DNA from 4 places in the Mesorhizobium oxytropidicola genome. Region 1 is predicted to be linked to each of the others. Evidence: riboswitches for the same ligand, from Rfam matches in the RefSeq annotation. Region 1 holds a riboswitch; each other region holds the start of a gene.

Region 1 (7,073 bases):
CATCGACGGCAGGCTGGTGGCGTAGGTCTGGCCGGCGGTGCGTTCGGCTGGTGTCAGCCCGGAGAAGACCGGCCCATGCGCCTGGCCATCGCACGACCAGGTTTCGGCCCCGGCGCGCAGGCCGCCGGAAAATTCCGGCGCGTCATTGTCGGCGTGGCGCGTCCATTCGGGATCGTCATGCCGGCTCATCAGGCCGCGGCCATAGATCGGCACCAGCCGCGACAGGTCCTTGTGCACGCCCGGGCAGTGCAGGCACTCGTTGAAGTTTTCCCAAAAGATCTTCCAGTTGCAGTGCATCACCTTGCGCAGCACATGGCCTGATACCAGCGTTTCCAGCGGCCAGTTACCGAGATTGCCGGAGGCAGGGTCGAAGGATGCCTGGGCGGAGCCCGCCGCATATTCCTGCAGATTGATGAAGACGAAGCCGCGCCACACCGAGAGCGCGACGCGGTAGAGCGGATGGTCGGCCTTGTCGAAGCCGTCCGGCAGCGATTTCGACGGAACGCGCACGAGGTCGCCGCGCAGCGAATAGGACCAGGCATGATAGGGGCACGTGATCAGCCTGGTCTTCAGCCGGCCCTCGCTCTCCTGGCACAGCTGCGAGCCACGATGCCGGCAGGTGTTGTGGAAGGCGCGCAGCGCGCCGGTGTCGTCGCGCAGCACGAGGATGTCCTGCGTGCCGATGCGGAATCGGCGGAAGGCAAGCGGCTGGGCGAGATCGGCCTCGCGGCAGACGAGCAGCCAGTTTTTGTACCAGATGGCATCGAGATCCCGCTGATAGGCTGCTTCATCCCAATAGGCCGATGAAGGCAGCGTCGGTTCGGCCTGGGTCAGGCCGTTGTAGGGGGCGCGCTCGCTGGCAATGGGCTGCATGGCTGGCTTCCAGTGAAGATGCCAGCCGACACCCGGCCAGGAGAATTGTCAATTGTCGCGCCTCGCGACGGCATGGCGCAATCGCGCTGTTTGCCGGCGGAATTTGGTTTGCCGCGTGTCGTGATTTTCCCTATAGTCATGCAGTCGTCGGTTCCGTTTTGGAGCCAAGAGGGAATGCGGTGCGGGCGAAATTCTTGCCCAATGCCGTGGCTGCCCCCGCAACTGTGTGCGGTAGTCCTCTCCATATGCCACTGAAGATTCGTCTTCGGGAAGGTGGAGAAGGGCGCTGATCCGCGAGCCAGGAGACCTGCCGACGACGGCAAAACTGACAGGCCCTCGGGTGGAGGGTGAAAGGACAAGATATGAATACCGCTTCCGTCTCCCTCGGCGCCTCCGTCTCCTCGCAGTCGCGCTTCATGCAGCTGGCGCTCGCTGCGTTTCTCGGCATTTTCGTGATGGGCTTTGTCGGCTTTTCGCATATCGATGCGGTCCACAATGCGGCTCACGACTATCGCCATTCGATGGCGTTTCCCTGCCACTGACCAGGATCTGACATCATGAACCTGTTTCGCAACGTCGTGTTCATCGCGGCGATCGCAGGGCTCGTGGCCGGCGTCATCCTCGCCTGCATGCAGGCCTATGCCACTGTGCCGCTGATCCTGAAGGCGGAAGTCTACGAACAGGCCGGCGGCGGCCATAAGCACGACCATGCCGCGGCCCCGGCCGCGGCGGATACCACTGCCATGAGTACGGCCGCCCCGGCGGGGAATGCCATGAGCACTGCGGCGCCGGCCCCGGCTGAAGTGACTGCTCCGGCGAAAGACGAGGGTTGGGCGCCGGCAGACGGTTTCGAGCGTTTCGCCTTCAGCGTGCTTGCCAATATCGTCACCGGCATCGGCTTCGCGCTGATCCTGGTCGCGGTTTCGGAATTCGCCGGCGGCATCGGCAATTGGCGCCAGGGCGTATTCTGGGGCCTGGCCGGCTTTGCCGTGTTCACGCTGGCGCCTGGTCTCGGCCTACCGCCGGAACTGCCGGCCATGCCGGCGGCCGATCTCTTGCCGCGCCAGATCTGGTGGTGGGCAACGGTGGCGGCAACCGCGGCTGGTCTCGGCCTGATCGCGTTCCGCAAGTCACTGCCGCTCGCCATCCTTGCCGTGGCGCTGATCGTTGCCCCGCACATCGTCGGCGCGCCACAGCCCGACAGCTTCGAGACGGCGATTCCGGAAGGGTTGCATCACCAGTTCGTGGTGGCGGTGACGGTGACCAACCTGGTGTTCTGGCTGGTGCTCGGCGCCGTCGTCGGCGTGGTGCGCGGACGCTTCACCGGCACCGCGACCAGCCTGCGCGACAGCTTTGCCTGATCGCAACAAGCTGACGTTCATCATCGGCGGCGCGCGCTCCGGCAAGAGCGCGCATGCCGAAACCCTGGCGACGGCGTTGCCGTCACCATGGGCCTATATCGCCACGGCTGAGGCCTACGACAGCGAAATGCGCGAGCGCATCGCGCTGCACCGCTCGCGGCGCGGCGAGGGCTGGATGACTATCGACGCACCGCTCGATCTCGCCGGCGCGCTCGAGGCCTTGCCCGACAACCAGCCGGTGCTGGTCGACTGCCTGACACTGTGGCTGACCAATCACATGCTGGCCGATCACGACGTTGGAGCCGAATGCCAGCGGCTGGCGGATGTGCTGTCGCGGCCACGCGGGCCCTGGTTCGTGGTGTCCAACGAAGTCGGGCAAGGCATCGTGCCGGACAATGCCTTGGCGCGCCGTTTTCGCGATGATGCCGGAAGGCTCAACCAGCAGGTCGCGGCGATCGCCGATACGGTGCTGCTGATGGTGGCGGGGCTGCCGCTCAAGGTGAAATGACATGACCGACATCGACGATAAGGACGAGGAACGCCATCGCACCAAGATGGCCAAGCGCAAGGCGGTGCAGGACGCCGAGGTGGCCAGCAAAACGGTCGAGAAGGGGCTGCTCATCGTCAACACCGGCCCGGGTAAGGGCAAGACCACGGCCGCCTTCGGCCTGGCGCTCAGAATGCTCGGCTATGGCAAGCGCGTCGGCGTCGTCCAGTTCATCAAGGGCAAGTGGCACACCGGCGAGAAGGATGCGTTTGCTGCCTTCGGCGACCGCGTCGTCTGGCATGCAATGGGCGAGGGTTTTACCTGGGAGACGCAGGATCTGAAGCGCGACATCGCGGCGGCCGAGGCTGCCTGGGCCAAGGCGCTGGAGTTGATCGCCGATCCGTCGATCAGCCTAGTCGTGCTCGACGAGCTCAACATCGCGCTGCGCTACGACTATCTCGATCTCGAAAAGGTGGTTGCGGCGCTGAAAGCGCGGCGCGAAGGCCTGCATGTCGTCGTCACCGGCCGCAACGCCAAGCCGGCGCTGGTCGAGGCCGCTGATCTGGTCACCGAGATGGGCGTGACCAAGCACCATTTTTCGGCGGGCGTGAAAGCGCAGCAGGGGATCGAGTTTTGAGATCTGTTGTCCCCTTTGTGGGTAAGCGTTCAAGTCAGGTCGCCAAACGCTCCCAGCGGGGCTCCCTTCCTTTCCCTCCGGAGGGGGGAAAGGTGGCGCTGCGAAGCAGCGACGGATTGGGGGAAGGCGGTTATCGAACGCGCGGTCTCAGACAGGCAAGCGCGACCCGGCGGGTGCGAAAACGCGACTGCCGAGCTGGTCGACCCCCACTCCGTCTCGGCTTCGCCGAGCCACCTCTCCCCCGATCGACGGCAGGGCTATCGCATATGAGCGATTGCCTGGATGAGATAGTCGTCATTCCAAGCGCATTTCTTGATGCGGTGGCTAATGGGGACTTTGTCGATGTCGGCGGCCTGAAGGATATTTCTGGCGATGCGGTTGATGAGGGCGGTGTTGGCGGGAGCGTTGTCCTTGCGGGCACGACTGAGGTCCTCGTGCAGATGAACGTCGAGCATCCAGTGCAGTGCGTTCTCGATCTGCCAATGGGCTCTGGTGAGGTCGATCGCCTGCTGTGGCGACAGCAGCGTTGAGGCCATGAACAGGCGCGTCAGCGGCTCGGCCTGATCGCGCCGGCTGGTGATGCGGATGAAGGCCTTGTGCCCCGGCATCATTGGTTCAGCCGCCACCACGACCTCTGCCTGCCGCCATTCGTTGCGGCCATGGCTGGTCTCGGTCCGCTCAGTGACGGCGGGAGTGGTCTGGGCCAGTTGTTGATTGGCCCGAGCCAACCAATGCCGGCGGTTTCCCTTGAGTGCGAGCAGATAGTCGCCGCCGCGCTGAATGATGGCCTTGGCCATGCGCGTGTGGCAGTGGAGGGCATCGGCCGTGACCAATCGGCCAGTAAGATCAATGAGTTCGACGACCTTGAGGGCAGCCTCGACCTCATTGTCTTCGTCGCCGGGCGAGACCGCCGCCAAACACAGCCGCGTCTGGCTGGCAAAGGCCGACACCGTCAGGGGCGGGCTGGCCGCAAGGCCTTTCTCATAGGCCCGCCGCAGCGCCTTGCCATCAAGTGCGACCACACCCTGACGTGCCTGGGCAAAGCCTGCGGCAAAGGCGGCGAACGCCCGTCCGAAGGCCTCCGGATCGAGCAGGCGCAACAGCCGCGAGAAGGTGTCGTGGCTAGGCGCCTCCTCATAGTCGATCAAGCGCGACAGCGCCTGTTTGCGCTCTTGCGCGAACAACGAAAACTCCGTTGCGCTGGTCGCGCCACACAGGCTCGCAGCGATCATCATCACGATCAGGTCGCCAAGCCGATGTGTGGCGTTGGCCGCGCGCGGATCAGGCACCGTACCGAAATAGCTCTCAAGGCTGGTAATGGCAGTCACTCCTCGCTGGACTGCCTTCCCAAAGAATCCCTTCTCAAACCAACTTCAAGCCCAAAATCGCCATATGCGATTCCCCTGCGATCGACGGGGGAGAGGAAAGGCGCGAACCTGTTGTAGCCCGGCTCCCATCCTCCCCTTCGAGAGCGAACTCACGAGGGGTGAGGTTAGGCCAGAATAACGACGACCGAGACCACCGCGAACAGCACGATAAGCAGATAATCGGCGACGTGGTAGAGTTTCAGTGCTTGCCTGATGTCGTCGCTATCGACGTCGCGGCGGCCGCCTTCGCCCATAAAGACATCGTCGACCACGATGCCGCCATAGCTGCGTGGCCCGGCAAGTGCCAGGCCAAGCGCGCCGGCCATGGCCGCTTCCGGCCAGCCGGCATTGGGCGAGCGGTGTTTTTTCGCATCGCGCCGCACCGCCTGCCATGAACTGCTGGCGTCGGCTCCCTTGACCAGGAAAGCCGCCAGCACGATCAGCAGCGCCGTCAGCCTTGATGCCGGCAGGTTGATCCAGTCGTCGAAGCGCGCCGCCGCCCAGCCGAAGGCCTCATGGCGCGGGGTGCGGTGGCCGATCATCGAATCGGCGGTGTTGGCGGCCTTGTAGGCAGCGCCGCCGGCCAATCCGCCGACACCGGTCCAGAAGGCAGGGGCGACGATGCCGTCGGAAAAATTCTCGGCCAAGCTTTCGATCGCCGCACGGCAGATGGCGGCCCTGTCGAGCGCTTCGGGATCGCGGCCGACGATTCTCGAGACGGCAACACGGCCCATGGCGAGGCCGGCGCTGTCGAGCGCATCGGCCACGGCCTCGACGTGCTCGTAGAGGCTCTTCTGCGACAGCAGCGATGTCGCCAGAAGGGCGGCGATGAAAAATCCCAGGGGAACGAACCAGAGCAGGACAAGCTGTACGCCGAGGCCGACCACCGCGGGCACCAGCACGATGACCAGCAGCGCCTGGACACCGCGTTGGCGACGCAGCGCGTCGGGATCAGTGGCGCGGTTGAGCCTGCGATCGAGAAAGGATATCAGCCTGCCGAACCACGTTACGGGATGGCCGATGGCGCGGAACAGCCAGTCCGGGTAACCCAGGACACGTTCGACGGCCAATGACAGGAAAGCGATCAGGACTGACATGAAGCTTCTTGAAGGAGCGGTGGACCATGGTGGAAGTCTTGGCCGGGCGAGGGCGCTTTTCCCCAACGCCGTGCTGCCTTTCGTCGACCTCTCGACCGGTATCAACCCGCACTCCTACCCGTTTTTCGACCTGCCCGCCACCTCGCTGTCGCGATTGCCGGAAGCCACGCGGATTCACGAGCTGACAGAAATCGCGGCTAGAACCTATGGCGCGCCGTCGCCAGCCAATGTCGTCGCGGCACCCGGCACGCAGATCCTGCTGCCGCGCGTGGCGTCGCTGGTCAGGCCCGGCAAGGCATTGGTGCTGGGGCCGACCTATGCCGAACATGCCCGTGCCGCGGCAATCGCCGGGCACGAGGTGGCCGAAGTCAGCGATTTTGTGGCACTGGCGCAGGCTGACCTTGCCATCATCGTCAATCCGAACAATCCCGATGGTCGCGTCATCGAGCACGACCGGCTGCTGGTTCTGGCCGCCGGATTGCGCGCCAGAGGCGGGCTGCTGGTCGTCGACGAAGCGTTCATGGATGTCGGCCCGCGTGAACACAGCCTTGCCGGTGATGTCGATCAAGGCGGCATCGTCGTGCTGCGCTCGTTCGGCAAGTTCTTTGGCCTGGCCGGCCTGCGGCTTGGCTTCGCGCTTTCCGATGCCGCAACCGTAGAATTGCTGGAAACGCAATTCGGCCCGTGGGCCGTCGCCGGCCCAACGCTGGAATATGGTATTCGCGCGCTTGCCGATATTGGCTGGCAGGACGCAATGCGGGCATCGCTTGCCGAGGCAGCCGCGCAGCTTGACGCATTGTTCGGCCGTTTCGACGTGCCTGTCGCGGGCGGCACCACGTTGTTCCGCTATGTCAGCCTGCCGGATGCGGCCGGCCTGTTTTCAGCGCTTGGCGAGCGCGGCGTCCTGCTTCGGCATTTCTCCGACCGACCGCATGTCCTGCGCGCCGGCCTGCCGGGGAGTGAGCTGGAATGGCAGCGGCTCGAATCGGCCCTTGCCGAATGGGCGACGCGGCGCGAGGATCGACAAAAAGGTTCAAAACCATGATCCATGTCTGCTCGCTAGCGAAGATAGAGGAAACGGTGGCCAGGACCGGTGCCGACCGCATGCTGTCGCTGCTCTCCGTCGGAACCGATGTGACGCGTCCGGCCTCGATATCGAGCGAAAACCATCTGCACCTGGTCATGCACGATATCGCGGTGGCGCAGGACGGCATGACCATGCCGGGCGAGGAGCATGTCCGCAACCTGCTC
Region 2 (7,073 bases), 3.3 Mb from region 1:
GCCCTCGTGCAACTCGGAATAGGGGCCGGGCTCATAGGCCGGCGACAGGATGCCGAAGGCGTTCTCCTCGACGATGCGGCGATCCTGGTCGTTGGTCTCGGTCCAGACATGGGTGAGCTCGGCAAGATCGTAGTCGACACCTTCGACCGCATCCTTGTGCACCAGCCATTTGGTCGTCACCGCCGTTTCCGTCGCGCTGATCGGCAGCACGCGGAAGGTGACGGCATGGTCGATGAGGATATGGTTCCAGGTCGTCGGGTAGTGATAGTGCATCAACGTGCCGATGCGGTCGGCCGAGACGCTGTCGGAGAGGTTCTTCTTCACCGCCCGCTTGCCGTTCATCGTGTAGCTGACCGCCTCGCGCAATAGCGGCGCCCTTGTGGCGCGGTATTGCCCGGCCGGGTCGATGCGGAACTTGCTCGGCAGGCCGGCCGCCTCGCATTTGGCCCAGTGCGCCAGCATCTCCGGATCGCTGTCGGCGCCTTGCACGCCGGTCACCGTCGGGGCCTCCGGGAAGGTCTTGCACAGCTCCGGGTGATTGCCCGCGCAATGGTAGCACTCGCGGTTGTTTTCCCAGACGAGCTTCCAGTTGCCCTTCTCGACGATCGTGCTCTCGAAGGCGATCTTTGCTTCGCTCAAGCGGTGCGGCTTGAGATAGGGTTCGATCATCGCCCGCATCGGCGCGAAGTCCGCCGGCTCCTTGGCCAGGCAGATGAAGATGTGGCCGGCCACGCTTTCGCAGGCGACCGGCTTCAGGCCGAACTGGCTCTTGTCGAAACCATCGGCCATCTGGCGGGCAAACAGCAACCTTCCGTCCAGCTCATAGGTCCACTGGTGATAGGGACAGACCAGTTTGGCGGCCATGCCCTTGTCGGTGTTGCAGACGCGGCTGCCGCGATGGCGGCAGGAATTGTGGAAGGCATTGATCTTGCCCTGCTGATCGCGCACCAGCACGACCGGATAGTCGCCGATCTGCACGGTGATGAAACTGCCGGGCTTCGGCAGTTCGCAATCATGGCCGATGAACAGCCAGTCGCGATACCAGATCAGCTCCATGTCGAGCTTGAAGAAATCGGGATCCGTGTAGAAGGGCTGCTCGAGTGAGAAACCCTCTCTGCGGCTGTTCAAGAGCCTCAGCATATCGTTGCGCGCATCCATGTCCTGTCCTCTTCGTTCAAGGACTGACTATGGTGGTGATTGAGGAAGGATCGACCGCACGCCGGCTCGCGCCGGATATGCAGCATCCGCCTCTTGACCGCCCACCGCGATCAGTCGAGTTCAACTATCTCGGGCTGGTTTCCGGGCTCTGGAGTGTCCTTGCGGACGGTCGCGACACCTTCCCAGGCTTTCGCCCAGTGGTCTCCCGTTGCGACTTGAACTCCACCACCGTTGCGGGGGCAGCGCCGGACTTTGACCGGCTTCCCAATTCTCCGCCCCGTCGTCACGAAGCGGCACCTGAGATGGCCTGATCTAATCACGACAGCGTTTGCGACATCGGCATGAAAGCGACATCGCATCCATGTGGCGCGACACGCATGCGAAACGATCGGGTCAAGGCGGCAGTCACGAAAATCGTCGCGGTCACGGCTGTACCTGCTGTCAGAATCGACCCGGAACGGGCGCTAAAAAGGTTAACGGTATCGAAAAGTAACTATTAGCAGATTCTAAAATCGAACCGAACGGTTCGTTTCTGTTGACGGTGCGTGCAGGACGGTGTGAACGCTGAGGCTCCGATACAGTTGGTGATCGCAGCGCTGGTTTGCCTAACAGTTTGATATCAAATACAAAAATATATGGCCAGGAAGGCCTTGGCACAATTTCAAGTGGTGGATTCTTGGTCCACACGGAACAACTTCGTGATTGGAAACGGCTGGCTGGTTTTCCCACATCGGGGCTGTCCGAACGACGCGATTTTAATCCCAAGACACGCCGCTAGACGGACAGAAAAATACTGGAGTGCCCAAAATGAAAAAGATTGTTCTCACTGCCGCTGCCCTTCTGGCCATTTCCGGCAGCGCCTTCGCTGGTAGCGACCACTATGGTTCGAATGCCGCTGCAGCCGCGGCTGTCGACAGCCAGCACACCGCTTCGACCAAGAAGTCGGAACCGGCTGCTCAGGCGCCTGTTCAGGGTGCTGACCGCAACCTCTTCGGCAACAACTAACAGCCGATCCCGGCCAATGGCGGGTTTTTCGCCCGCCGCTCCGGCCGACCTCAAGAAATTCAGGAGACCTAACATGAACAAGTTCATCATTGCTGCCGCCGCCGTTCTGGCCATCTCCGGCAGCGCTTTCGCCGGCAGCGACAACTATGGCTCCACCGGCGCCAACCAGGCTGCCGCTGCTTCGAACGACAGTCCGTACACCGCTTCGATCAAGAAGTCGGCTCCCGCCACTCAGGCGACTGCTCAGCAGGGCGCTGACCGCAACCTTTTCGGCAACAACTAACAACCGGTTCGCAGCGGGACGGCGGGCACACCCGCTGTCCCGGCGAAATCCAGAAATTCAGGAGACTTGAAATGAAGAAGATCATCCTTGCCGCCGCCGCCGTTCTGGCCATCTCCGGCAGTGCCTTCGCCGGCAGTGACAATTATGGCTCCAATGCCGCCAACCAGCCTGCGGCGACCTCGGTTGACAACTCGCGTACGGCTTCGATCCGCGGCAACGGCTCGCCCGTCTACAAGCTGCTCAATTCGTCGGGCGACGCGCAGAAGTCCGCGCCTCAGGGCAGCGACCGGAACCTCTTCGGCAACCACTAGAGCGGTTCGCATTTAGGTTGACTTGTATCCGGCGCTTTCGATGTAGTTGTTACATTCATTTGAGGTGACGACGTCGAGGGTGCTGGCGATGGCGCTGTGTACGGCCTGGATGCTTCGCTTGGCGGCACGTCGCATGCAGTGCTTGAGCTTGGCGAAGAGCTTCTCGATTGGATTGAGATCTGGACTGTAAGGCGGCAGGAAGAAGAGCCGCGCACCGGCGGCCCTGACGATGTCGCGGACGGCTTGGCCCTTGTGAGATCCGAGATTGTCGAGAATGACGATGTCACCCGGCTTCAGGGTCTTGATGAGTTCGGTTTCGACATAGACACGGAAGGCCTGCGCATTGATGGGTCCGTCAATGACCCAAGGCGCCTCTACCCGATCATGCCGCAGTGCGGCGATGAAGGTCATCGTCTTCCAATGACCATATGGCGCGTGAGCCATCAGCCGCTTGCCGCGCACACCCCAGCCGCGCAACGGCGCCATGTTGGTCTTGACCCACGTTTCATCCAGGAAGACCAGGCGCGTTGGGTCAATGCGGGTCTGATAGCGCATCCATTGCGTCCGCCGACGCATCAGCTTTGGCTTGAGTTGCTCAGCCGGCAGAACGGTTTTTTTTAAAACTCTTGCCCTCGCGATGCAGGAAGCCACCGACGCTGGCAGGGTGGATGATGAGACCCCGGTCAGCCAGTGCGGCCGTCAATTCATGAAGCGTTATGTTGGCATCCCGCTCGACCTCGCTCAGGACGAAGGCACGATGCTCCCCGTCAATCAGATAGGGTCGATGACCGCCCATCTTGCCGGGTGCCGCACTGCCCAGCCGACGCTTGCGCGCCGCCCACTTGATCACGCTCGAAACTGCCACCTTCAGTGCCGCGGCCACCTCTCGGCTCGTCTCGCCTTCTTCAAGGCGAGCCAACGCCCGTTCCCGCAAATCCATCGAATAAGGCTTGGCCATCTGTCCCGACCTCCAACGGTCAGAACATCGAATCTGATTTGCTCAGTCTTGGGAATCCCGATTCAGACAAAACGCGAACCGCTCTAACAGCCGAAGCCAACATTCCAAAAAAGAGCGGCGGGCCTGGCCCGCCGCTCTTTTTGTGTCGCCTCGACCCAGCAGGACTCTCGACCCAGCAGAACTGGCGGCCTCAGGCCGCTTTTGCTTCCGGCTTTAGCAGCGCGAAGGAATGTCCGTCCGCATCGAAGATATGCAGGTCTTCGGCATTGGCGCTCAGCCGCAGCGTCGAACCGCGCTTGACCTCGACATTGCCCGGCAGCTTGGTCACCAGCGGCAGGTCGGCACGGCCGATGTCGACATAGACCAGCTGGACCTCGCCGAGCTGCTCGACATAGTCGACCGTTCCCTCGAACAGATAGTCCGCGCCGGTGGCGACCATGAGGTCTTCCGGCCGCACGCCGAAGCTTACCGCCGCACCCTTGGCCGAGGCTGGCGTCGAGATCGGCACGGTCGCCTTGCGCCCGCCAACATGGCTGACGACAGTCGGGTTTCCGGTCTTGTCGATGGTCGCCGGCAGGATGTTCATGGCCGGCGAGCCGATGAACTGGGCAACGAACAGATTGCCGGGCTTCTTGTAGAGGTCCATCGGCGTGCCGACCTGTTCGATATGGCCATCCTTAAGCACCACGATGCGATCGGCCAGTGTCATCGCCTCGACCTGGTCGTGGGTGACGTAGATCATGGTCGTGGCGGGCATCGATTCCTTCAGCTTGGCGATCTCGATGCGGGTGGCGACGCGCAGGGCGGCGTCAAGGTTCGACAGCGGCTCGTCGAACAGGAACACTTTCGGATTGCGCACGATGGCGCGGCCGATGGCGACGCGCTGGCGCTGCCCGCCCGACATCGCCTTGGGCAGCCGGTCGAGATATTTGGTCAATTGCAGGATTTCCGCCGCCTGGCGCACACGCCGGTCGATCTCGGCCTTGTTCTCCTTGCCGATCTTCATCGAGAACGCCATGTTGTCGTAGACCGTCATGTGCGGATAGAGCGCATAGGACTGGAACACCATGGCGATGCCGCGCTTGGACGGCGGCACGTCGTTGACGACCTCACCGGCGATCTTGAGTTCGCCGGAGGTGATTTCCTCGAGCCCGGCGATCGACCGCAGTAAGGTCGACTTGCCGCAGCCCGACGGGCCGACGAAGACGATGAACTCGCCCGATTTGATATCGAGGTCGATGCCGTGGAGAATGTGCAGGTTGCCGTAGGATTTCTTCACTTGTCTCAGATTGACATCGGCCATTGGTTTCCTCCCAGTGATGTCTCAAAAACTCAGTCGATCCGTCCGAACCAGGCGCCGTAACCGCCGAGCTCGACCGAACCGGTGCTTGCCTGCCCGGAAAACCCGTGTCCCGGCAAAGGTTGCAGGGATCGGTTGCCAAGGTCAACCTTGGCCGGCTTGGCACCGAGGTTGAAGACACAGACGACCTGCTCATTGCCGGCGCGGCGCGTGAAGGTGACGGTGTCGCCCTCGCTTTCGATGAAGGTGATGTCGCCCTTGGCCAGAGCCGGATGGGCGCGGCGGAAGGTCAGGAAGCGCCGATAGTGCTCGAGCAGCGAAGCCTGGTCACCCTGCTGGACATTGACCGCCTGCGCCAGATGCTTGGCCGGCACCGGAAGCCAGGGCTTTGCCTGGGAGAAGCCGCCATTCTTGGCGTCGCCATCCCATACCATCGGCGTGCGGCAGCCGTCGCGGCCCTTGAATTCCGGCCAGAAGCGGATGCCATAGGGATCCTGCAGATCCTCGAAACGCAGTTCGGCTTCGCCGAGCCCGAGCTCTTCGCCCTGATAGATGCAGACCGAGCCGCGCAAGGACATCAGCAGCGCCGAGATGACCTTGAGATAGGCGATCAGGTCGGCTTCGCCGGCCGCCCAGCGCGAGGCCGGGCGCATCACGTCGTGGTTGGAAAACGCCCAGCACGACCAGCCGTCGCTGGCGACCTTGCCGAAGGCTTCCAGCACCGAGCGGACCTTGGCCGCGCTGATCTTTTCCGGCGCCAGGAAATCGAAGGAATAGCACATATGCACGCGCTTGCCTCCGGCGGTGTAGGCCGCCACGACTTCCAGCCCGCGCTGTGGATCGCCGACCTCGCCGACAGCGGCGGTCGCCGGATATTCGTCAAGCAGGGCGCGGAAGCGTTCGAGGAAACCGAGGTTTTCCGGTCGGCTCTTGTCGTAGATATGGTCCTGGTAATTGTAGGGATTGACCGCCGGCGCGGTCTGGTCGTTGCGCTCTTCCGGCGGCAGCGGCGGATTGTTCTCCAGGCACTGGCTGTGGAAATAGAAATTGATCGTGTCGAGGCGGAAGCCGTCGACGCCGCGTTCCAGCCAGAAGCGGGTGACATCGAGCAGCGCGTCCTGGACTTCGCGGTTGTGGAAGTTGAGGTCGGGCTGCTCGGCCAGGAAATTATGCAGATAATATTGCTGGCGGCTGGTGTCCCACTGCCAGGCCGAGCCGCCGAAGATCGACAGCCAGTTGTTGGGCGGCGTGCCGTCGGGCCTGGCGTCTGCCCAGACATACCAGTCCGCCTTGGGATTGCTGCGGCTTGACCGGCTTTCCTTGAACCAGGGATGGCTGTCGGCGGTATGCGACAGCACTTCGTCGATCATCACCTTGAGGCCGAGCCTGTGCGCCTCCGCCGTCAGCGCATCGAAATCCGCCAGCGTGCCGAACATCGGATCGACGTCGCAATAGTCCGAGACGTCGTAGCCGAAATCCTTCATAGGCGACTTGAAGAAGGGCGAGATCCAGATGGCGTCCGCGCCGAGTGCGGCGATGTAGGGCAGCCTGCCGATAATGCCCTTGAGGTCGCCGATGCCGTCGCCGTTCGAATCCTGGTAGCTGCGCGGATAGATCTGGTAGATCACCGCGCCTCGCCACCAGTCGCGGTCGATGGCGAGGTCAGGGTTCGAACTGGCTTTCAAAGCGGATTGCATTGTCTCAGCCTCCTTTCACCGAACCGGCAAGCAGCCCGCGGACGAAATAGCGCTGCAGCGAGAAGAACACGATCAGCGGCACGATGATGGTCACGAAGGCCGAGGTCGTCAGGATCTCCCAATCGCCGCCGCGTGAGCCAAGCAGTGCGTTGAGCTTGGCCGTCAGCACGATCTGGTCTGCTTCCGTACCAAGGAAAACCATCGCCACCAAGAGATCGTTCCATACCCACAGGAACTGGAAGATGGCGAAGGAGGCCAGCACCGGGAAGGACAGCGGCAGCACGATCTTGACGAAGATCTCGAAATCGCTGGCGCCGTCGATGCGCGCCGATTCCATGATTTCGCGCGGCAGGCCGGCGAT
Region 3 (7,073 bases), 2.3 Mb from region 1:
CCGATCATTATCTGCGCCATAGGGGACAGACGGGGAAGGGAATAGGGCAGTAGGGCAGTAGGGCAGTATGTTACGCCCTGCGCTCAGACAGCCAATTTTTTGCTTTCCCCTACTGCCTTACTGCCCTATTCCCCTACTGCCCTGCGAGCGAAGCGAGCCGCCCATGCCTTACGACCAGAAGAAGATTGTCGAAGCCATCCGCGCTTTCGAACGCGGCGAGATCGTCGTCGTCATGGACGATGACGGGCGCGAGAATGAGGGCGACCTGATCGTCGCCGCCGTCCACTGCACGCCGGAAAAGATGGCCTTCATCATCCGCAACACCTCGGGCATCGTCTGCACGCCGATGCCGCGCGAAGAAGCCAAGCGGCTCAACCTGCAGCCGATGGTCGCCGACAATGATTCCGCCCACACCACCGCCTTCACCGTCAGCGTCGATTTCAAGCATGGCACGACGACAGGCATTTCGGCCGACGACCGCACGCTGACCGTGCGCAACCTCGCCAACGGCAATGTCGGTGCCTCCGATTTCGTCCGCCCAGGCCATATCTTCCCGCTGATCGCGCGCGAAGGCGGCGTGCTGATGCGTTCGGGCCATACCGAAGCGGCGGTCGACCTTTGCAAGCTCGCCGGCCTGCCGCCGATCGGCGTCATTTCCGAGCTTGTCAACGACGACGGCACCGTCAAGCGGGGCCCGCAAGTGCAGGCTTTCGCCGAAGAGCATGGCCTGAAGCAGGTTTCGGTCGCCGACCTCATCGCCTACCGCCAGCGCAAGGAGACGCTGGTCGAGCGCGTCGCCTGCTCCGATATCGACACGCTTGGCGGCAAGGCGCAGGTCTTCACCTACACGCTGCCGTGGGACACGATGCATCACGTCGCCGTCGTCTTCGGCGACATCCGCGACGGTGAGGAGGTGCCGGTGCGGCTGCATTCCGAGGATGTGGTGACCGACGTCTTCGGCACCAGCCATCGGCTGGACGGCATCATGAAGGCGATGGGCGAGCGCAAGCGCGGCGTCATCGTCTATCTCAGAGAAGGCTCGGTCGGTGTCGCGCATCAGGAGCGCAAGCGCCCGCTGAGCGGCGACCGCGAGGATCATGAAGAGGCCCGCCGGCGTGAGAATGAATGGCGCGAAATCGGCCTCGGCGCGCAGATCCTGAAGGATCTCGGCATTTCCTCGATCAACCTGATCGCCTCGCGCGAGCGCCATTATGTCGGCCTTGAAGGGTTCGGCATCCACATCGCCAAGACCGAGATCCTCTGAAGGGGTGACTGGTTCTTTGCCGGGAGATGACGGCATGAACGCGTCATTGCCTCTGAGCCAGCAAAGGGGACGGCTTTTGCTGCGCCGGCCGGTGGAGGCCGATCTGGATTTCCTGGTCGACCTCTTCTCGCGTCATGAACTTGTCGCCCATCGACCCGATCCTGTTGCGGACACGCCTCAGCAGAGCGCCGCGCGACTGGCCCGCGACATCGGCCATTGGGACAAGCATGGCTTCGGCCGCTGGGCGGTCGAGGCCGATGGAAAGCCGGTCGGCTTCGGCGGCGTCACCGTATCGGCGGATTTCGACGGCCTGAACCTGTCCTACCATCTCCATCCGGAGAGCTGGGGACATGGCTATGCCACGGAACTGGTCAGGGCGGCGCTGCGTGCAGCGTTCGGTCCTCTGCATGCCGACCGGGTTGTTGGCCTCGCCCGTCCTGCCAACCCCGCATCACGTCGGGTGTTGGAGAAATGCGGCTTCGCCTTCGAGCGGGAGGTGATGTTGCACGACGCGCCAACAATGCTTTTTGCGCTGGCACGACCGCACTGGATGCGGATTTCCGATCCTGCCGCATAGGGCGGCACGCCCGGCCCCGAGCGCGCTATTCCGCGGGAACGGCAGCCGCCTCGCAGCCGTCCAGGTCGCATTTATGGGTAACCAGGATGCGCTGGCCGAGCAGCACGGTGGCGAGCGCAATCGTGCCTGATGCCACAGAAACCCAGAACCCGTTCTGGGCGCCGAACGTATCCACCACCGCGCCGGCGGCGAAGAGCCCAGCGCCATGCCAATGCCGATCCCGGCGGTGACCCAGGTGATGCCCTCGGTCAGCATCGCTTCCGGCACATGCCGTTCGATCAGGCCGAAGGCCGTGATGAAGGTCGGCGAGATCGCCACGCCGCTGATGAAGACGGTCAGCGCCAGAAGCGGCACGCTGCTGGCGGTGAGCGGCAGCAGCGTGCCGAGCGCGACCAGGGCGACCGCGATGGCCAACTGGCGCTGCAGCGGCGCTTTCAGGTTGAGCGCGCCGACAATGATGCCGAGCACGAAGGACCCCAGCGCGTAGACGCCGATGACGAGGCTGGCGGCGCCGGGCTGGCCGAGTTCCTTGGTGATCGCCACGGTGCTCACTTCTGTCGTCGCAAAGGTCGCGCCGATGAAGATCAGGGCGAAGGTGATGATCTGCACCGGCCGGAGGCGGATCGCCGAACCGCCCGAGCCATGGCCCGCCGGGCGCACTTGCGGCTCGGTCGATCGCTGCAGGATGAACGCCGTCGAGCCCAAGGCCAGGAACAGCGTGCTCGCCAGCATGCCCGCTTCGGGAAACAGGGCGGCACTCAGGCCCACCGACAGCGATGCTCCGGCGATGTAGACCAGTTCGTCCGCCGCCGATTCGAAGGCGAATGAGGTGTTCATCTCCGGTCGGCCCCGGAAGAGCTCGGTCCAGCGCGCGCGCACCATGGCCGGCATGCTGGGCATGGCCGCCGCCAGCAGCGCCGACACGAACAATGTCCAAGTCGGCCAGTCCTGATTGGCCGCGGCAATCAGCGTGATGAACGCGAGCACGGAGATGATTGTCGTGGGCACGACAACCCGCGTCTGGCCCAGGCGGTCGACCAGCCTTGATATTTGCGGCGCCAGGAAAGCGTTGGCCAACGCGAATGTCGCCGAGACAGCGCCCGCCAGCCAGTATTCGCCGCGCGTCTGCGACAGCATCGCCACGATGCCGATCGGAGCCATGGCGATCGGCAGGCGCGCCATGAAGCCGGCGGCTGCAAAGCCCTTGGCTCCAGGGGCGCGGAAGATTTCCGAATAGGGGTTTTGCATGGCAGTTCCTCGACAAAGGGCGATCTGACAATTACATACGAAGCGTATGAGAAATAGATAGATCATACGTGGCGTATGTCAATTGGCATACGAGACGTATGTGGATAGGGCCAGACGGAAATGCACAGACCCCGCAAGGAAATGATTGCCGAGACGCGCGCCAAGCTGATCGCCGCGGCCCGCCAGGCCTTTGGCACGATTGGTTATGCTGAAGCGTCGATGGATGATTTCACCGCATCCGCCGGACTGACACGCGGCGCGCTCTATCACCACTTCGGCGACAAGAAGGGGCTGCTGGAGGCGGTTATCGCTGAAAATCGACGCGGAAATGGCGGCCCGGGTGAATGAGGTTGCGTCGAGAGCGCCGACCCGCTGGCAACACTTCGTCGACGAATGCACGACCTATATCGAAATGGCGCTAGAGCCAGAAATCCAGCGTATCATGTTCCGGGATGGTCCGGCCGTGCTGGGCGATCCGGCACAATGGCCGAATGCCAGCGCCTGCGTTGGCTCAATGACCGGTCATCTGACCGCGCTGCAGGGGGAAGGGGTGGTCGTCCCGGGCGTCGACCCCGAGACCGCGGCACGGCTGATCAACGGGGCGAGCAGCCAGGCAGCGCAGCGGATCGCCAATTCGAACGACCCCGAAGCGACGTCGAGAAAAGTGGTGGCGGCGTTCAAGCAACTGCTGGAAGGTCTGCTCAGAAAACCAGCTTCGCAACAGAACTGAAATCCCTGTCGGGCGCTCCGCTGGCCACTGCTTACGATTGACAATCTTCGGGGTGAGCGCATCCTCAGCAGCCATCTCTGAGGGGAGATTCGGAGCATGTGGGATTTCGATATCGGCAGGTCGGTGTCCATCATGATGCGGACCTGGCCTTTCATTGTCTTTCGCATGATCATCTATTTCGGCATCACGCTGGCCTATATCGTGGCGACCGGCGCCGGCGCCTCCGTCGGCTATGGCGTCGGCCATATCTCCACCGATCCCGATGGACCGATGTCCTTCGCCCTGTGGGGCGGGGTGGTCGGCTTCGGCATCGTCTCGATCGCCGTCTACTGGATCCGCGAATACATCCTCTACGTCGTCAAGGCCGGCCACATTGCCGTCATGGTCCATCTGATCGATGGCCGGGATGTTCCCGACGGCCAGAACCAGATCGCCTATGCCAGGCAGGTCGTGACGGAGCGTTTCGCCGAGGCCAACATCCTTTTCGTCGTCGACCAACTGGTCAAGGGCGCCATCCGCGCCATCACCGGACTGCTCGGCGGCATCGCCGCCTTCCTGCCCATTCCGGGCCTGAGCGGCCTTGTTTCCTTCATCAACACGGTGATCCGCCTGTCGCTCACCTATGTCGACGAGATTATCCTCGGCTACAACATCCGCATCAATTCGTCCTCGCCCTTCGAGACGGCGCGCCAAGGCGTCGTGCTCTACGCCCAGAACGGCAAGACCATGGTCAAGAACGCCGTCTGGCTGGCGGTCATCATGTGGGGCGTGTCGTTCGTCATCTTCCTGCTGATGCTGGCTCCGGCCGCCGCCATTCTGTTCCTGATGCCTGGGCAACTGGCCGGCTGGGCCTTCGTGCTGGCCATCGTCTTCGCCTGGGCCTTCAAGGCAGCGTTCATCGAGCCTTTCGCGATTGCTTGCCTGATGCAGGTCTATTTCAAGACTATCGCCGGCCAGGTGCCTGATCCGGCCTGGGACGCCCGGCTGGCCGAGGCGTCGTCGAAGTTCAGGGAGTTGAAGGACAAGGCACTGGCCTCCTTCGGCGGCTCGCGCTGGGGCACGGCCGGCGCAACGCGCTGATCGGCGGGCGCGCAGGCGACTGTGTTGAGGTGCGCCACAGCTGACTTGAGCGGTGCCTCGCCTTGCCCGCAAAAGGTCTCGCTCATGATCAGTTCGGGCAGCGGCAGCCGCCGGCCCCAGCCATGTGTCTCAAGGTCGGGTTTCGGCGCGAACTCGGAAACCCGGCCGACACAGAGATAGGCGATCGGCGTTACATGCTCGGGAATGGACAGCAGGCTTTTCAGCGCTTGCGGCTCGATGATGCTGACCCAGCCGACGCCGATGCCTTCGGCGCGCGCCGCCAGCCAGAAATTCTGCACCGCGCAGACCGTGCTGTAGAGATCCATTTCCGGATTGTGCCAACGCCCCAGTGGCGAGCCTTGCGATCGCTGGCGGTCGCAGGTGATGCAGACATTGAGGGCGCTTTCGCAGATGCCTTCGAGTTTGAGCTTGCGGTAGAGCGCCTGTCTTTCCGCCTCGATCGCCGGCAGTTCCTGTTCGCGCGCGGCCAGGAACAGGTCGCGCACCTCCGCCCGTCGCGCGACGTCGCGGATGACGATGAAATTCCACGGCTGCATGAAGCCGACCGATGGCGCATGGTGCGCGGCAAGCAGCAGCCGTGCCAGCACCTCGTCGTCGAGCCCTGTGGGCAGGAAATGGCTACGCACGTCGCGCCGCGTGAACATGGCGCGGTAGACGGCATCGCGCGCAACCTGGTCAAATCCGTCGCCCATAGGAGCGGTCATGGTTTCCGGCATCGCGTGTCCCCTTGCGATTGCAATCCATGTCCTCCGCCTGACCATGCGGATGACGATGCCTGCCAGGCCGGTCTTCTGGCTCGGGATCAACCCGCGTCCGGTGCCTTCCCGTCATCGACAGTGGCATTTACCGGCGCGGTCCCCCTCACAGCGTTGGGCACGCCACGGAATTCAACCGTGTTCCCGATTCTCCCGCTTACAGCGGGCACCAGGCAGTGTCTGCGACCTTACGCTGAAGCGCTGGCGGCGCCAATCCCCGCAGCGACGCCAATGGACGCAGGCGCGATTTTCCCCAGCGATCGAGCCGCAATGCATGGCCATCGCAGCGCCGGGGCACTAGATAGGGAGCATGACAACCCGTCTCTACACCCATCCGATCTTCCTCGAACACATCACCCCGCCCGGTCACCCCGAGCGGCCGGACCGCTTGCGCGCCATCGAGCGCGTGCTCGATGACGAGACCTTTGCTGCGCTTGATCGCGTCAAGGCGCCGGAGGGCGATGAAGCGACCATCCTCTACGCGCATCCCGCCGATTTCGTCGCCCGCGTGCGCGCCGCCATTCCCGAAGAGGGCCTTGCCCGTATCGATGCCGACACCACCGCGAGCCCAAAGAGCTGGCAAGCGGTGATCACCGCGATCGGCGCCGCCAACGCTGCCGTCGACGACGTCTTTGCCGGCCGCGCCGACAATGTCTTCGTCGCCGCCCGTCCGCCCGGCCACCATGCCGAGAAGACCACTGCGATGGGCTTCTGCTTCTTCAACACAGCGGCGATTGCCGCCCGCTATGCGCAGAAGAAGCATGGCGCCGAGCGCGTCGCTGTCGTCGACTGGGATGTCCATCACGGCAACGGCACGCAGGATATCTTCTGGGACGATCCTTCGGTGCTCTATTGCTCGACGCACCAGATGCCGCTCTATCCCGGCACCGGCGCGAAGAACGAGACCGGCGCCGGCAACATCGTCAACGCGCCTCTGGCGCCACAGACCGGCGGCGAGGTGTTTCGCGATGCCTTCCTGTCGCGGGTGCTGCCGGCGCTCGACAATTTCGCGCCCGATTTGATCATCATTTCGGCCGGTTTCGACGCGCATCACCGTGACCCGCTGGCCGAGATCAATCTGACCGAGGATGACTTCGACTGGGCGACCGGCCAGCTGATGCAGCGCGCCGCGCGCCACAGCGGCAACCGGCTCGTCAGCCTGCTCGAGGGCGGCTACGATCTGCAGGGACTGGCATTTTCGGTCGCCGCCCATGTCGGGCGACTGATGAAAGGATGAATGATGGCTGCTGAGACCAACGAAGACGTCAAGGCGATGAGCTTCGAGCAGGCACTCGACGCACTGGAAAAGATCGTCGATGATCTGGAGCGTGGCGACGTGCCGCTCGACCAGTCGATCAAGATCTATGAGCGCGGCGAGGCGCTGAAGGCGCATTGCGA
Region 4 (7,073 bases), 1.7 Mb from region 1:
GGCCCGCGAGATGCTTAAGGCCGCCGGCCGGCCGGTTCATCTGGTCGAGACCACCGAGCGGGCGGCATCATGACCGGCAATGCCTATCAGGAAAGCACCGATCGCTTCGCTCGCATGCTGATGCGGCAGGCCGCGTGGCCGGCGGCGGTTGTCGTGGCCGCGAACGTGCTGGCGCCCTTGGCCGCCTCGGCGCGCGGCGCCTTCGAGACCTTGCCCGCGGCCCTCGCGCTGTCGCTCACTGCCGTGAGCGCGGTCGCCGTGCTGGCGCTGTCGGCTTTGCTGGCATTCGATGCGCTGCTGTTCCGGCTGATGGCCAGCCATGACGACGAGGCTTCCGCTGGTGCCGCGGTGGATGACATGCTGGCGCGCATGCGCCTGAAACCGCTGCCGTCCTCCACACGTTCGCTGGACGAGCGCATGGCCGGTACCCGCCGTTTGCTGACCAGGCAACGCGTAGCCTTTGGCCTGTTCGTGGTGATGCTTTTCGCAGCCGGATTTTGGGCGCCGCGATGAGCAGGCTTGCGCTGAAGACCCTGCTGCAGACGGTAACCTCCGTCGGCCTCTCGGCATTGGCCTGGGTGGTGACCGGGGTGCGTCCGATCTGGAACGGCAGCCAGCCGTCGGACCGGCAGCGCATCTATTTTGCCAACCACACCAGCCATGGCGACTTCATCCTCTTGTCGGCCTGCCTCAGCGAAAAGGAGCGCGCGATCACCCATGCCGTGGCTGCCGGCGAGTATTGGGGAAAGTCGCGGCTGCGCCGCTTTATCGCCGAGGACATGCTGTCGTCCGTGCTCATCAACCGGCAATGGACGAAGCCCGAGGAAAACCCGATCGAGATCATGCTGTCCGTCCTCGACCAGGGCCACTCGCTGATCCTGTTTCCCGAAGGCACCCGCAACATGACCGAGGAGCCGCTGCTGCCCTTCCGCTCCGGGCTCTACAATTTGTCGATGGCGCGGCCGGAGGTCGAACTGATCCCGTGCTGGATCGAGAACATGTCGCGCGTGCTGCCCAAGGGCCAGTTCCTGCCGGTGCCGCTTCTGTGCCGCGTCGTCTTCGGCGCGCCGGTGACGGTGGCGCCGGGCGAAGAGCGGCGCGCCTTTCTCGACCGAGCCCACGCCACGCTTCTGGCGCTCAACCCGCGTCCCGAACGAGACGATTGATGCGCCACGACATCTCGATCCTGATCATCGGCCTGCTGGTGGTGCTGACGACTGCCAGCATCGTCGCCGCCATACTGTCGGCGCGCGCGCCGAAGCCGCTCAGTTCGACGCTGGTCAATCTCACCCAGCGCATCAACGCCTGGTGGGTGATGGTGGCGCTGATGACGGTCGCCTTCTTTTCGGCCGCTACGGGCTGACCATCCTGTTCGCGCTGATCTCGTTTGCGTCGCTGCGCGAATTCGTGACGCTGACGCACACGCGCCGCAGCGACCATTGGGTGCTGCTTGGCATGTTCGGCATCATCATCCCGTTTCAATACTGGCTGGTGTGGACCGCCTGGTACGGGCTCTTCGTCATCTTCATTCCGGTCTATTGCTTCCTGCTGATGCCGGCCATCACCGCGTTGCATGGCGACACCGAGCGCTTTCTCGAGCGGATCGCCGCGCAGCAATGGGCTGTCATGATCTCGGTCTATTGCGTCAGCCATGTTCCAGCGCTGCTGACGCTCGACGTGCCGGGCTTCGAAGGCCGCAACCTGTTGCTGATCGCCTTCCTGATCATCGTCGTGCAAGGCAGCGACGTGCTGCAATACATCTTCGGCAAGCTGTTCGGAAAACACCGTTTCTCGCCAACCGTATCGCCGTCGAAAACCTGGGAAGGCCTGATCGGCGGACTGGTGTCGGCGAGCCTGCTCGGCGCGCTTCTGTCGTTCGTGACGCCGTTCTCGCCGCTGCAGGCGGCTTGTGTCGCCTTCGTCGCCTGTTCGATGGGTTTTCTAGGCGGGTTGGTCGCCTCGGCCATCAAGCGCGACCAGGGCGTCAAGGACTGGGGCCATCTCATCGAAGGCCATGGCGGCATGATGGACCGTACCGACAGCCTGATCTTCGCCGCCCCGATCTTCTTTCACATCGTGCGCTATTTCTGGACGGTCTGAACCGGCAAGCTCTGGCCTAGCGCGCTCAGAGCCGGTTTCGCACGACCAGCGTGACGACGAAGAAGGCACCGAGCGAGCTGGTGATGATGCCGATGGGCAGTTCCTGCGGCGGCAGCAGGGTTCGCGCCAGAAGGTCGCTGGCCAGCAACAGCACCGCGCCGAACAACGCGCAGCTGGCGATCAGGCGCAGATGCAAGGGACCGGCCAGCGGCCGCGACAGATGCGGGATCATCAATCCGACAAAGCCGATGACACCGGCGACCGAGACGAGAATTGCCGTCGAAAAGGCGGCAACGAGAAACGTCGTCCTGCGCATCCGCGCCACCGGCACGCCAAGGCTTTCTGCGGCACTTTCACCGGCCAGGAAGGCATCCAGCCTGCGGTGGTTCCACAGCCCGTAAACCGCAATAGCGCCGGCTCCCAAGGCGCCCAGCCAGACATTGTCCCAGCGCGCCAGACCGAGCCCGCCCATCGTCCAGAACAGCACCGAATGGGCGGCGCGCTGGTCGCCGGCAAAGACCAGATAGTTGGTCAGGGCGGTGAACAGGAAGGAGACGGCAAGGCCGGCGAGGATCAGCCGTTCCGGCCCCTGCCCCCGCACCCGCGCGACCAGCAGCAGGACAATGCCGGCGGCCAGTATACCGCCGGTGAAGGCGGCGACCGGCAAGGTCCAGATGCCAAAACTGTCGCCGAACACGGTGATGACGGAAACCGCACCGGCAGCGGCTCCCACCGACAGACCGAACAGGAAGGGATCGGCAAGATCGTTACGGGTCACCGTCTGCAGCAAGGCGCCTGTTATGCCGAGGCCGCCGCCGACACAGACCGCCAGGATGGTGCGCGGCAGCCTGAGATCGACGACGATCTTGCCGACCGGGCCCGACACCTGGTGCCCGTTCAGCCCGACGGCATGGCCGAGCGAGGCGATGACGTCGGTCAGCGGGATCAGTGTCGATCCATAGGCGATCGACATGAGCACGAGGGCGACGACCGCCACCGCGCCCGCTGCCATGGCCAGCGCAAATCCCTTGTGCCCTGAAAGCGCGCCGGATTTATGCCCCGGGGCAAGAAGCATCAGAACGCTTCCGGATGCATCGCCTTGGCGATCTTGGCGATCGCCTCGATGTTTGCCGGTCCGGGCGTCAGTTCAGCATAGCGGAGCGCCACGAAGCGCTCGTTCTTGACCGCGTCCGTCTCTTTCATGGCCGGATGCGCTTTGAGGAAATCGAGCAGTTTCTTGTAGCCGCCGCCATCCTGGTAATCGAGCAGGATAAGGAATTGCGGATTGCGCGACGCCACCGTTTCCCAGTCAGTATTGCCCCAGCTGGTGTCCATGTCGGCCATGATGTTGTCGCCGCCCGCGGCAGTGATCATGGCGCTAGGAATAGCGAATTTTCCGGCGGTGAACGGCTTGTCCTCGCCTGAGTCATAGAGGAACACCCGCGTCCCCTTGGCATTGCCGACCTTGGCGGTGATATCGGCCAACTGCGCCTTCCAGCTGGAGACGGCTTTTCCGCGTCCGCCTCCTTGCCGAAGATCTTGCCGAGCTTTTCGACGTCGCCATAGAGCAGGTCCATCGAGGCGGCGGGGCGGTTCTTGTCGAGATGGACGCAGCTTTCGGTCAGCACCAGCGTCTTGATGCCGTGCGGGGCGAGCGTGTCGGGCGTCACGTCGCCGCCCGGCTTCATGCCATAGTACCAGCCGGCGAAGAAGAAATCGGGCTCGACGGCGACCAGGTTTTCGAGCGTCGGGTATTTTGGCGCCAGTTCCGGGATGGACCCCTGCTCGGCCTTGAATTCGGGGCCGACCTTGTACCATCCGGTGATGCCGGTAGGCCGACGATCGATGGCTGCAACTTCAGTGCGAAGGCCATCTCGGCCATGTTGAGATCGTGGATGACGGCGCGCTTGGGCGGCGCGTCGAAGGTCAGAGGCTTGCCGCAGCTGTCGACGGTGACCGGGAAGGCGAAGGCCGTCGAGGCCAGCAGCGAGAAGACAAGCGACAAGACGAGACGTTTCACGGATTTTGCTCCTTGATTGAACAGTATCGGATGAAGGATAGGTTTGATCAGGACAGCGGCGCGGCACGGTTCGGAACATCGAAGACCGTGAGTTCGCGGTCCTCGGTGGGATGGCGCAGGCGAAACACGTCGACGCCGAAAATCTCGCGGATCAGCTGTTGGGTCAGCGCTTCGCGCGGTGCAGCCAGCGCATGCAGCCGCGCTTCGTGCATCACCGCGACCCTGGTGGCGAAGGGTGCCACCAACGCCAGATCGTGCAGCACCGCGATCACCGTCATGCCGAAGCCGGCCACGAGTTCGAGAAGCTCGCCGCGGGCGCGCGGGTCGAGATGGTTGGTCGGCTCGTCGAGGAACAGCACTTTCGGTTGCTGTGCGATGGCGCGCGCAAGCTGGGCGCGCTGGCGTTCGCCGCCCGACAGCGAGCCGATGCTGCGGCCAAGCAGCGGCAACAGGCCGGTTCGGCCCAGCGCGTCGACGACAATGTGGCGTTCCTCGCTCTTGCGCCTCAGGCCCGCATGCGGAACGCGGCCGAGTTCGACATAGTCGATCACCGCCAGCCTCGGGTCTGGCTGGTCGGTCTGGCCGACGACGGCGATGTGAAGCGCGCGCTCGGCGGTCGAGATCCTGTCCAGGTGGCGCCCGCCAAGCTTCACCTCGCCCGCAGTTGGCCTGAGCATGCCCGACAGCATGCGCAGCAGCGTGGTCTTGCCGGCGCCATTGGGGCCGATAATGGCAACGCGATCGCCTGATGCCACCGACAGGCTGACGGCGTGGACCAGGTCGCGGCCATTCGCCATCGCGCAGAGGTCGTGCGCTTCGAGAAGCGGCATTGTCATCGGCTGTCACCCGCAAACTTGGCCGGGCCGGGGATACGGGCCAGCGTCTTGCCCGCCAGTCGCGGCGGACGTTGTCCGGAATTGCACCAGCCGTCAGCGAGCGAGGCGTATAGCCTTGCAAATCGCACGAGATCACCGGCGTCGGCCTCGGCGTCGATGGAGCCGAAAAGATAGGAAGCCTTGCCCGGCGCCTGGAAGGCCACCGTCAGCGGCCGCGCGCAGCCCGCCATGCACTCGACGCCTTCGATCGTGAAGCCATGCGCCACGGCGGGTTCATGATGGGCCGAGAGCCGGGAGCGCAAATCGGCGCACAGGCTTTCGCCCGACCTGATGCCGGTCGGGACGTCACGGCAAAGCGTGCACACGATGATGCGATGATCGATGGAGCCGTCCAACTTTCCGTCACTTTCCAAAACTGGCGACGGAAGGATGTTGGCGAGCCGGCCGACAAGACCGACGTCCACGTTTCCTCCCGGCACACCCCGTCCGGTCAACTCAGTGATGGCAGGTCTCCTGGCTCGCGGGTCTCGGCGCAATCCTGCCTTCCCAGCCTTGCCGGCCAGTGGCATTTCGGATCTTGCTCACCGCTTACAGTTGCGGGGGCAGCCACGGTCTCGACCTTTGAGGGTCTCACCGTGTTCCCTTTTCACCCCTTGCCTTTCGGCGCGGGGACCATCACCGGGCAATCGTAGTTTTGCCCCGGACGCATCGCAACGATTCTTTTCGACCGAGCCTGTCACCATCGTGGCACCAGCAGCCTGCGACCTCGTCAGAGAAGGCGCATACAACATCTCCGTCTGTTATGTAATAACAGAACTGTTAAAGACATATCCTCTGCCGCTGTCAATCCCTTGCCACCACCCTTCGAGTGCCGGAGAAGGTTGCGAACGTAGACAGGGCGGGTTCGCGTGAACCCGCCCTGGATCGGATGGTCTACAGGCAGACGGGCTTACTTCCCCGCCAGCGCCTTCGCATTCTCAGCCGTGATCGCGGTGGTCTCCACCGTTACCGTCGCGTCCACCGAAGTGGCGCAGTCGAGCAGTATCTTCTTCGACATCTCGATCGCTTCCTTCGCACCCGTCGGATAGGTGAAGGTCGCCGCCCAGTCGCCCTTGGCGACGGCCTCGATGCCGCCGGCCGGGCCTGGCAGGCCGTCGGTGCCGATGATCTTGACCTGCTTGCCAGCTCCCTTGGCGGCAAGCAACGCGCCGGCCGCCATCATGTCGTTCGAGGCGTAGAGCACCTTGATATCGGGATGCGCCTGGAGCATGGCCGAGAAGGCGGTCTGGGCTTTGTCCGGCACCCAGTCGGCGGCCTGCTCGGCCACGACCTGGATCTTGGCATTCTCCTTGACGCCGTCCTTGAAGCCGTTCAACCGCTCCACTGCCGGCGTCGAGCTCGGCAAGCCTTCCAGCACCGCCGCCTCGCCGCCGTCCGGCAGCAAGGTCTTGGCGGTGTATTTTCCGGCTTCGAGCGCGATCTTGTAATTGTCGCCGCCGATGAAGGCAGTGTAGTCCTTGCCGGGATCGCCGACCGTCTTGCGGTCGAGTTCGATGACAGGGATGCCGGCATCCATGGCGCGCTTCACTGCCGGCGTCAGCGGTGCCGCCTCGAAGGGCGAGATCAGCAGCAGATCGACTTTCTGGGTGATGAAGTTGTCGACCTGCGAGGTCTGCGTGTTGACGTTCCCGGCGCCGTCGGCGATCTGCAGCGTAAAGCCCGGCACCGCCTTGGCGGCCGCCGTCAGCTCGTCATTGACGTGCTGGCGATAGGGCTCGGCATTATTGGCCTGCGAAAAGCCGATGATGAACTGGCCGTCCTTGGCGCAGGCCTTGACCAACGGTTCGGCAGCCTGGGCGGCTCCCGCGATGCATAGGCCGGCGCCTGCCAGAAGCACGGCATGAAGCGTGCGCCTCGTTCCTTTTCTCATGGTCTTCATACTCACTCTCCTCCTTGTCGGGCCGGGGGGCCAGATCTTGGTTTGACTTCGACTTTTGTGCCGTCTTCCTCCTAACGACCCAAACCCTCGCGGCGGCGAACGAGGGATTGAAGCACTGCCGCCAGCACGATGATCGCGGCGGTCGCGAGCAACTGCATGGCGGGCGTGATGTTGTTGA

What was found. A riboswitch is a leader RNA that binds a small molecule or an ion and turns the genes downstream of it on or off. The one in region 1 is predicted to bind cobalamin.
Region 2: it holds a riboswitch for cobalamin, as region 1 does, so the genes downstream of both, AC0V8S_RS02030 (aromatic ring-hydroxylating oxygenase subunit alpha) here and AC0V8S_RS18740 (CbtB domain-containing protein) in region 1, are expected to answer to the same signal.
Region 3: it holds a riboswitch for cobalamin, as region 1 does, so the genes downstream of both, bluB (5,6-dimethylbenzimidazole synthase) here and AC0V8S_RS18740 (CbtB domain-containing protein) in region 1, are expected to answer to the same signal.
Region 4: it holds a riboswitch for cobalamin, as region 1 does, so the genes downstream of both, AC0V8S_RS27315 (DUF1636 family protein) here and AC0V8S_RS18740 (CbtB domain-containing protein) in region 1, are expected to answer to the same signal.

What each region holds. Positions count from the first base shown of each region.
Region 1 is NZ_CM149692.1:3,757,287-3,764,359, forward strand. Features, by position in the region: gene AC0V8S_RS18735 (aromatic ring-hydroxylating oxygenase subunit alpha) at 1-873, opposite strand, end outside; cobalamin riboswitch at 1,005-1,202, shown strand; gene AC0V8S_RS18740 (CbtB domain-containing protein) at 1,236-1,415, shown strand; gene AC0V8S_RS18745 (CbtA family protein) at 1,431-2,234, shown strand; gene cobU (bifunctional adenosylcobinamide kinase/adenosylcobinamide-phosphate guanylyltransferase) at 2,227-2,742, shown strand; gene cobO (cob(I)yrinic acid a,c-diamide adenosyltransferase) at 2,744-3,358, shown strand; gene AC0V8S_RS18760 (ISAs1 family transposase) at 3,616-4,686, opposite strand; gene cbiB (adenosylcobinamide-phosphate synthase CbiB) at 4,851-5,822, opposite strand; gene cobD (threonine-phosphate decarboxylase CobD) at 5,821-6,867, shown strand; gene AC0V8S_RS18775 (tyrosine phosphatase family protein) at 6,864-7,073, shown strand, end outside.
Region 2 is NZ_CM149692.1:429,191-436,263, reverse strand. Features, by position in the region: gene AC0V8S_RS02030 (aromatic ring-hydroxylating oxygenase subunit alpha) at 1-1,158, opposite strand, end outside; cobalamin riboswitch at 1,274-1,474, opposite strand; gene AC0V8S_RS02025 (DUF680 domain-containing protein) at 1,966-2,163, shown strand; gene AC0V8S_RS02020 (DUF680 domain-containing protein) at 2,237-2,446, shown strand; gene AC0V8S_RS02015 (DUF680 domain-containing protein) at 2,518-2,757, shown strand; one part of gene AC0V8S_RS02010 (IS630 family transposase) at 2,770-3,375, opposite strand; one part of gene AC0V8S_RS02010 (IS630 family transposase) at 3,377-3,715, opposite strand; gene AC0V8S_RS02005 (ABC transporter ATP-binding protein) at 3,906-5,018, opposite strand; gene bglA (beta-galactosidase BglA) at 5,048-6,712, opposite strand; gene AC0V8S_RS01995 (carbohydrate ABC transporter permease) at 6,717-7,073, opposite strand, start outside.
Region 3 is NZ_CM149692.1:6,025,590-6,032,662, reverse strand. Features, by position in the region: gene aroC (chorismate synthase) at 1-53, shown strand, start outside; gene ribB (3,4-dihydroxy-2-butanone-4-phosphate synthase) at 164-1,264, shown strand; gene AC0V8S_RS30380 (GNAT family N-acetyltransferase) at 1,299-1,841, shown strand; partial or broken gene AC0V8S_RS30375 (MFS transporter) at 1,867-3,089, opposite strand; partial or broken gene AC0V8S_RS30370 (TetR/AcrR family transcriptional regulator) at 3,210-3,819, shown strand; gene AC0V8S_RS30365 (hypothetical protein) at 3,916-4,899, shown strand; partial or broken gene bluB (5,6-dimethylbenzimidazole synthase) at 5,055-5,564, opposite strand; cobalamin riboswitch at 5,685-5,864, opposite strand; gene AC0V8S_RS30355 (histone deacetylase family protein) at 5,986-6,912, shown strand; gene AC0V8S_RS30350 (exodeoxyribonuclease VII small subunit) at 6,916-7,073, shown strand, end outside.
Region 4 is NZ_CM149692.1:5,429,389-5,436,461, forward strand. Features, by position in the region: gene AC0V8S_RS27280 (phosphatase PAP2/dual specificity phosphatase family protein) at 1-73, shown strand, start outside; gene AC0V8S_RS27285 (hypothetical protein) at 70-513, shown strand; gene AC0V8S_RS27290 (lysophospholipid acyltransferase family protein) at 510-1,166, shown strand; partial or broken gene AC0V8S_RS27295 (phosphatidate cytidylyltransferase) at 1,166-2,100, shown strand; gene AC0V8S_RS27300 (FecCD family ABC transporter permease) at 2,126-3,175, opposite strand; partial or broken gene AC0V8S_RS27305 (ABC transporter substrate-binding protein) at 3,175-4,120, opposite strand; gene AC0V8S_RS27310 (ABC transporter ATP-binding protein) at 4,168-4,956, opposite strand; gene AC0V8S_RS27315 (DUF1636 family protein) at 4,953-5,420, opposite strand; cobalamin riboswitch at 5,443-5,648, opposite strand; gene AC0V8S_RS27320 (substrate-binding domain-containing protein) at 5,906-6,895, opposite strand; partial or broken gene AC0V8S_RS27325 (ABC transporter permease) at 6,967-7,073, opposite strand, start outside.